Regions from separate parts of the Scopulibacillus cellulosilyticus genome, predicted to be linked through region 2. Evidence: riboswitches for the same ligand, from Rfam matches in the RefSeq annotation. Region 2 holds a riboswitch; the other holds the start of a gene.
What was found. Region 2 has a riboswitch for S-adenosylmethionine ahead of ACFQRG_RS02910 (Na+/H+ antiporter NhaC family protein). Riboswitches for the same ligand answer to the same signal wherever they lie in the genome.
Positions count from the first base shown of each region.

Region 1: another riboswitch for S-adenosylmethionine. It lies ahead of ACFQRG_RS15355 (homoserine dehydrogenase); the one in region 2 lies ahead of ACFQRG_RS02910 (Na+/H+ antiporter NhaC family protein).

Region 1 covers NZ_JBHTCO010000020.1:38,385-42,602, reverse strand. The annotation lists gene ACFQRG_RS15370 (anti-sigma factor domain-containing protein) at 1-863, shown strand, start outside; gene ACFQRG_RS15365 (SCP2 sterol-binding domain-containing protein) at 905-1,258, shown strand; gene ACFQRG_RS15360 (TlpA disulfide reductase family protein) at 1,244-1,663, opposite strand; SAM riboswitch class I at 1,916-2,028, shown strand; gene ACFQRG_RS15355 (homoserine dehydrogenase) at 2,101-3,102, shown strand; SAM riboswitch class I at 3,154-3,282, shown strand; gene ACFQRG_RS15350 (methionine ABC transporter ATP-binding protein) at 3,362-4,218, shown strand, end outside.
Region 2 covers NZ_JBHTCO010000003.1:98,956-103,173, forward strand. The annotation lists gene ACFQRG_RS02900 (ABC transporter substrate-binding protein) at 1-416, opposite strand, end outside; cobalamin riboswitch at 566-777, opposite strand; gene ACFQRG_RS02905 (purine-cytosine permease family protein) at 820-2,190, opposite strand; SAM riboswitch class I at 2,476-2,581, shown strand; gene ACFQRG_RS02910 (Na+/H+ antiporter NhaC family protein) at 2,692-4,023, shown strand; gene ACFQRG_RS02915 (YeeE/YedE family protein) at 4,209-4,218, shown strand, end outside.

The DNA of each region.
Region 1 (4,218 bases), on a different contig from region 2:
AAGTGTTAATCACAACAGCGCTTACTAATCATATTAGTAAACATAAACGGGCAGGTTTCAGCAAACAAATGGATCAAGCTGTTGAAGGATTTTCTAATCAGAAAGCTTTTCAAAAAAGCTTAGGTCATTGTGAAGTGCTTCCAACGACAGTTAAAATGCATGATAAGGCAAAGAAAAGAGGATTATCTACCGGGAAATATCTTGTATACTTGGATGCATCAAAATATAAAAAGGATTTAACAATTGATAAAGCGAAGCAATTATCGGTAAAAGAAATGAAACAGTATGAACAACCGAAAACGGATTCAAACAGCAATAATATAAATAATTCAGTTCAAACCGAGCCTGTTACCGATAAAAGTCATCAATCGACAGGTAAGACAGCGTCTGATTCGTCTTCTGATGATGTAAACCATCATATAAATGACTCTAAAAATCCTCATACATCTAAAGATAAACCAGTAGATCATCCTGGCGGAAAGCAAGGTATATCGAATAATGACAGCGGAAATAAAAAAACGAATCCTGAGTCTTCAACAAAGACTTATCATCAGCCAAAAAAACAATCTGAGGGTTCCCGGCCCGTTCATCGATCGTCATCTGCCGTGAAGAGTAAGCCAAAGGAAAAGGTTGCAAGAAATTCGTACAGGTCAGAGGCTAAGCCTAATAAAGAAAATGATTCTCATCGACCTATAGCAAAACCAAAAAAACAATGGCCTTATCAGTCTAAGGCTAATCCTTGCGGCCGTATATCTCACCATCCTCAGGAAAAACCAAGTAAAGGCTCGCATCACGATCCTAAAGGAGAGCACAAATATCAAGAAAAGCATGGCCCGAAACAGGACCATAAAAATGAACATTAAAAGAGAGCGTTCATGCTCCGATCTTGGTTAAGAGGTGAAAGATGATGTTAAAAGAAACATCCGAAAACTTCGTCCAAACACTTTTGCAAAAGCCTGTATTACAGCCATTATATAAAAATAGAAGTTTTATTTTGCAATTGGACGATAAAAAAGAGACGGTTTGGATATCGTTTTGCAATGGGGAATGCGAATTATTGGATGAGCACCCTGATAATATTGATGTCTATGTTTCAGGCGAGGAAAATCAAATAGTTGCCCTTATTAACGGTTCTGAGAGATTAATGGTTTTGGAAAAAGAAGGGCGCTTAAGAATTGATGGATTAGAGCGCCACTTACTTGTCTTAGAATCACTTTTTTTGTTGACAGGAGATGCTTCGCGTTCACTTCATTACTGAACTTAATGCTTCTATAATGTCGTAAAATGATGATTTGTCACCAAAGGTATGTATGATTTGATGCTGCTGATCCATGATAACGGTTGTAGGTACACTGGAACAATTATAGGCATCATAAGTCTTTGTTCCCTCATCAAGAAGTATCGGAAAAGGGAGTTCATGTTCACGGGCAAATTGGGGACCGTCTTTTTCCGTACCTTCCCTTCCCGTAACATTAACGGTTAAGAAAGCTAATTCATCTTTATTCAATGATTGATAAAATTCGACTTTTTTAGGCAGATCTTTCTGACAATCAGGACACCATGATACCCAAAATGTAATCATAACAGGTTTGCCTTCGAAATCGGAAAGTTTAACTTTTTCTTGTGTCTGTAAATCGGTTAATTCAAAATTTGGTGCTTTCAATTTTTTAAGCCCCTTTCCATAGTTAAATCTTAAAAATTCTTTCTATGGAAAGTATAGCTTTACCAATTACATAAGTCCAGTTGACACTAAGTTAACTGGGTGATACTATATTGTTAATATTTATTATACTTTCTGAATGTTTAAATCAACTAAAGGTTGAAAGTAAAGTGCGGCTATGCAGTTGACTGTGCTTAAAGCTTGGCACCAGCCAAGTCCTATTTAACTGATAATTTTAAATTTGAATAAAGTTTTCTCTTATCCAGAGAGGCGGAGGGAAAGGCCCGATGAAGCCCGGCAACCTCCAAGCAATTGCTTGGAAAGGTGCTAATTCCTGCAGGAGTTTAAATACTCCTAAAAGATAAGAGCGGTGATAAACCCCTCTTATCGGAGGGGTTTTTTTAATACTTGAAAAACTAAATATACTTAGGAGTGGTGAAATGACAATTAATGTTGCTTTACTTGGATTAGGAACGGTTGGTCAAGGTGTTTACGAAACAGTTATTAGTCATCAAGAGGAACTGTATAAAGCTATTGGTGAAGCTGTCAGGATACCTGTCATTTTAATTAAAGATTCCTGTAAAAATAGAAAAATAAATGGCGGCGTTGAAGTGACAACAGATTTTAACGAGGTATTAAAACACCCTGTTGATGTCGTTATAGAGGCAATTGGCGGTTGTGAGCCTGCCTATAATTATCTAAGGAAATCTCTGGAAAGTAAGCTGCCTGTCATTACAGCGAACAAGGAGCTATTGGCTAAAAAGGGTAAGGAATTAAAGAAAATAGCCGATGATCATCAAACACAACTTGCTTTCGAAGCGTCAGTTGCGGGAAGTATCCCAATTCTGCATATGATTAAAGACTATCTTAAGGTAAACCGTATACAAAGAGTGGAAGCCATTTTGAATGGGACGTCTAATTTTATTTTAACGACGATGCGGGAGAAGATTCAGTCATTCGAACAATCGCTTGCGGAGGCCCAGCGGCTGGGTTATGCGGAAGCTGATCCTTCTAATGATGTTTTAGGCTGGGACGCTTTCTATAAAACAATGATCATCAGCGACCTTATTTACAATGAGCAGCCTGATTGGAATGATGTTGTCCGAAAGGGAATCGATCAAGTGACACAGGAAGATATTCTTGCCGCTGAAGAGAGCAAAGAAAAAGTCAAATTAATTGCTGCCTTATCACGATCATCTAATGGACAAATCGAAGCCAGCGTTGAACCGTTAAGAATCAAGCCGGATCATCCCCTTTACGCCATTGAGGGTGTTAATAACGCTGTAAGGGTTAAAACTGATTTGGCCGAAGATTTAGTTTTAAGCGGTCCGGGGGCGGGAGCATTGCCGACTGCAAGTGCTATTATTGAAGATTTCGTTGCGCTTTTCAAAAATAATAAAAGTATAAAGAATAATGATCCTGTGCCTTTAGGAGGGTATTGACAGAGCTTTACCCTAGTGCTAATATACTAATATCTTAAAAACTTTAAAAATCTCTTATCAAGAGAGGTGGAGGGACTGGCCCGATGAAGCCCGGCAACCACCCGGCTCTCAATTAGCTATAGCTAATTGAATGACGGGTAAGGTGCCAATTCCTGCAAGCAGCGGCTTGACAGATAAGAGGGAGAAGCGTACGAATACTTATCTCTCTATCTGTCCAGGTAGAGAGATTTTTTATTTTAGTAGGGTAAGGGGTGACAACATGATTAAACTCAATAACATTAAGAAATCTTATCATTCAAAAAAAGGTGCCGTCGAAGCGCTTAGCGGCATTGATTTAGACATAAAACAAGGCGAGATTTTTGGCATTATTGGCTATAGCGGCGCTGGTAAAAGCACTCTAATCCGATTAATCAATATGCTGGAAACACCTACTGCAGGCAGTCTCATTGTTGACGGCAAAGAAATGTCCAGCTTATCAAAAAATAAATTGCGTGAGGCAAGAAAAGACATCGGTATGATCTTTCAACATTTTAATCTGCTATGGTCGAGAACTGTAAAAGGCAACATCTCATTTCCGCTTGAAGTAGCTGGTGTCAAAAAAGCCGAAAGAAAAAAGAGAGTACAAGAGTTAATTAAGATTGTCGGCTTAGAAGGGCGTGAAAACGCCTATCCGTCACAATTAAGCGGCGGACAGAAACAGCGTGTCGGCATTGCAAGAGCCTTGGCCAATAATCCTAAAGTATTGCTTTGTGATGAAGCAACGTCTGCACTGGACCCGAAAACGACAAATGCGATACTGGATTTACTCGTTGATATTAATAAAAAGCTGGGATTAACGATTGTTATGATTACTCATGAAATGCACGTGGTTAAAAAGATTTGTCACAAAGTAGCGGTTCTTGATAAAGGGCAGATTGTCGAGGAAGGTAATGTTTTAGATGTCTTCCAACAACCCAAAATGGCGATCACAAAAGAATTTGTTAAACAAGTGACACAAAATGATGAAGCAGAGGAAGCTGTTGATTTTGTAAAACAAGCTCATCCATCGGGTACCATTGTTAAATTATCCTTTAAAGGGGATTCAGCCAATCGGCCGGTTGTTAACGAGCTATTTCA
Region 2 (4,218 bases):
AGCTGCTTTAAGCCGTCCCGGCTGTTATGAGCAGATGATGCATGAGCTAAGACAAGATCAGGTTTTAACGAGATTATCTTTTCCACATTCATGTTTTCCCCGCCGATTTTTGTCTTTTTAAGAGCGGCTTTAGGATAATTATCAAAATCTGAGACACCAACTATTTGCTTGTTCAAACCTAAATCAAAGGCAATTTCTGTATTGCTTGGAATAAGCGAGACGATTCTTTTAGGCTTATGTTTAATCGTTACCTTATCCCCGAGACCATCTTTAATTGTTACCGGAAAGGCCGTTTGTTCGGTTTTGGATTGACTGTTTTTGTTAGCTTTTTGGTCATTATTGCTTGTTCCGCACCCTGCTAATAAGCCAAAAATGACCATAAGCGTTAAGAATAACGCCAGTAATCTTTTTTTCACTGAAAGTTCCCCCTCGTCTGTTTAATGGCATTAAAAAAACATCCCCTGCCTATTGGAGATGCGCCGCGTGTGTTAAAAACATAAGAAATCCTCATTATTTTAAATAATGTGCACTGTTTTTAAACAACACCTCCCTATCCGCGTAGGCCATTGGTGTTCTGAATCAGGCAGGTCTCCTGGCTCATGGTCATTGCAGTCTAAACCTTCCCATATGAACACTTAACTTCGTTAAGCGTTTCGATCATACAGTGGCATTCTTAGACCGCTTTCCATTTACAGTGGCGGGACCGCGTTGGACTTTCACCAACTTCCCTTTTAAGCTGCAAGCAAAGCTTTCAGCACCTGAATCATAACCTATGTACTTTTTGGCTTAATATCTATTATACTAAGGTTTCCTAAAATTTTATATATTTCTCCTAACTTTTTTAGAACTGTAAGAAATAAGTATGAGAGATATTAATCCGCTGACAACAAAAGCCAGGATGACTCCTAAACTGCTGTCCCTGAATATCCCTATAGCAAACGGTCCGTTAAAAAACGGTGAATTTGTAAATAACAGCCCGAAGACAACCCCTATCAACCAACTAAATACACCTCGATAGTTTACTTGATTATAATCCTTATCCGTCAGCAGCCTTAATTCATAGCCCTCTCGCTTTCTTATACAAATATAATCAATAAGGAATGTTGCGGCCCATGATGCAAGCCCAACCCCAAGGAGCCCGAGAAACGTTTGAAAATTTCCCAAGAAATTTTCAGAAATAAACAAAACATATATTGTGAAGAATATCATAATTAACGCGTGTATGGTGACAGCCGATGCGTGATTAACTTTAATATTCAGCGTTTCTAAATTGACCCTTGCAGATTTCAAAGCAATGATGCATTGCGGGATTAAGCCGCCAAGCGCTGTTATAAAATAGGGAATGATCATCCATTTAGGCAATCCATGACTAATCGCATCGATTGGATTTGATGATGTGGATAATCCAGATACTGAAGTCGTCATCAGAACACCGGCACCTATTATAACGAATAAAGGAATGAACGCCCCTAAAGTGATACTTGCAAATATTGATTTCGAAGAATTATTTGGATTTTGATAACAGCTATAGTCGCTTGCCGCGATAGTCCAGCTAATGCCCGTACCTGCCATGATAATGGATACAGCCGGCAGAAAACTGCCCAGCCATTCTCCGCTCTTCATACTCAATAATTCGCCCCAATTCGTTTTTGGTATTAAAAGTAATAAGACGACTAGCGTCAATATCCCAAATACATATGTAAACCATGTTTGAATCTTTACAAGCGTTTCTTGACCAAAAATACTTGATACAATAATTAAAGCTGAAAAAATAATTAAGCTGATGACTGTTAACGTTTTAGTAGAACTAAAACCAAAAGCGCCAAATAGAGATAATAAAGTTAATGTACCTGTTACAACACCGACTGACAGCCACCCTGCAAGGTTTATCCATCCAATTAAAGTAGGGATATAGTTTCCTTTTATTCCGAAGGCTGCCCTCGACAATACAAAGGTCGATGCCCCAGCCCCCTTTCCAGGTATACCTAAATACCCTACCAATGCAAAAGATAGAGAACCGACAGCCGCGGCTAAAAGGCATTGTAAAAAACTCAGTTTGAAACTAACGAGAATAGCGCCATAAACCAATCCTAAAATGCCAATATTTGAAGCAAACCATATGAAAAAAAGCTCTTTTTGTTTTCCGGTTCTTTTTTCCAGCGGCAGTATAACCGGCTTATTATTGTCCATTTTAAAAATTCCCCCATTTTTGGATTCCGCAGCCTTAGAATTTTCAAACCATTCAAAATGGAAATTTTCCAATTGACATTATAACCTAAACGCTTTATTGTAAGATAGTATTAAAAATGAATTTAAAGTGATTGTTCAAAAAGGAGGAACGAGCGTTACATCTCGAACTACTACGAGTTGCGACGAGAAGCGGCAATACTTCTGTGAGTAATCTTCGGCGCAGGAGCACTATACCGCTTCGACAGCTATTTTTCCCGGACTGTTTGAACATCTTCTAAATAAATCTTCTTATCAAGAGAGACAGAGGGACTGGCCCGATGAAGTCTCGGCAGCGGACTCCACAGAGAGTGCTGTGCCAAATCCAGCAAGCTTTAGGCTTGGAAGATAAGAAGGGCGTTTCTTATATATTTTATAAGACCTCTTCTTATTGGAAAGATGAGGTCTTTTATTTGGCCTCTCATACTTGCATACAAGACAACTATGATTAGAGAGGTGATTTTAATGGAAAAAAGTAAAGGGAACCCTTTGGCGCTGTTGCCCTTTGTTATATTTTTAGTTTTATTCCTTGGGACTGGTATTATATCCGGTGATTTTAATAAAATGCCTGTGATTGTAGCTATTCTTATCGCGGCAGGCGTTGCTCTGGCTATGAATCAAAAAGAGTCTTTGAATAATAAGGTTGAAACTTTTTGTAAAGGCGCAGGGCATCCTAATATCATTTTGATGGTGATTATTTTCTTGTTAGCCGGCGCTTTTTCAGAAGTAGCCAAAGGCATGGGCGCCGTTGAATCAACAGTCAATTTGACGCTGTCGATTTTACCGCCAAACCTTCTTATCGTCGGCTTATTTGTCATAGGCTGTTTCATCTCTTTGTCTATGGGAACCTCTATGGGAACAATCGTTGCCTTGGCACCGATTGGCGTCGGTATCAGCCACCAAACTGATATCTCAATGGCCTTATCCATGGCGGCTGTTATTGGCGGCGCTATGTTTGGCGATAATTTGTCGATTATTTCCGATACAACAATTGCGGCTGTTCGTACACAAAATACAAAGATGCGCGATAAATTTAAAACCAATTTCTTTATCGTTCTGCCGGCAGCTATTGTCACCATTATTATTCTGGCTTTCGTGTCAACAGGCGGCCATGCGGAAGTCACACAGCATCATTTCAACATACTGGAGACCCTTCCTTATCTGGCAGTATTAATCGCCGCATTGTCCGGCGTCAATGTAATGATTGTGTTAGCCGGTGGCATCATTTTTGCCGGTGCGATTGGATTATTTAATGGCAGCTATCATTTGTTAGGTCTTTTACAAAAAATTGGCGATGGCGTCGCAAGCATGCAAACGATGGCGATGCTGGCGATCCTCATTGGCGGGACTGTCGAGATCATCCGTTATAACGGCGGCATAGACTATCTATTATATATTGTGACACGTAAAATCAAGTCGAAAAAAGGCGCTGAGTTCAGTATTGCCGGATTGGTCAGCTTGACTGATCTTTGTACAGCCAATAACACTATCGCCATTATTATTACAGGTCCCTTGGCCAAAAATATTTCAGATCAATATCAAATTGACCCGAGAAAATCGGCAAGCTTATTGGATTTATTCTCGTGCTGCTGGCAAGGTATTATTCCTTATGGCGCACAACTCTTAGCAGCAGCAGGATTAGCATCTATTTCTCCTGTAAGCATCATGGTTTATAATTTTTATCCCATTCTGATCGGTATTTGCGGTATTATTGCCATAATGATTGGTTTTCCAAGACTGTCACCGAGAAAGAAACAGGCAAAATTAGAGGCGAAAGAGACCAAAAATAAAGCGTAGATTACAGCGGCACTAATCCAATTGGATTGTGCCGCTTTTCTTAGTTTTAATAAAATAAAGCTTTTGTTTAACCGTTTTCCCATTGTCATCGGATAAAAATAACAGTTTATTATTGACACGAAATAGTGTATGATGGTATAAAATATTAAATCCGACTAAAATTATACGAATTGGGGTGATTTGAATTGGCAACTG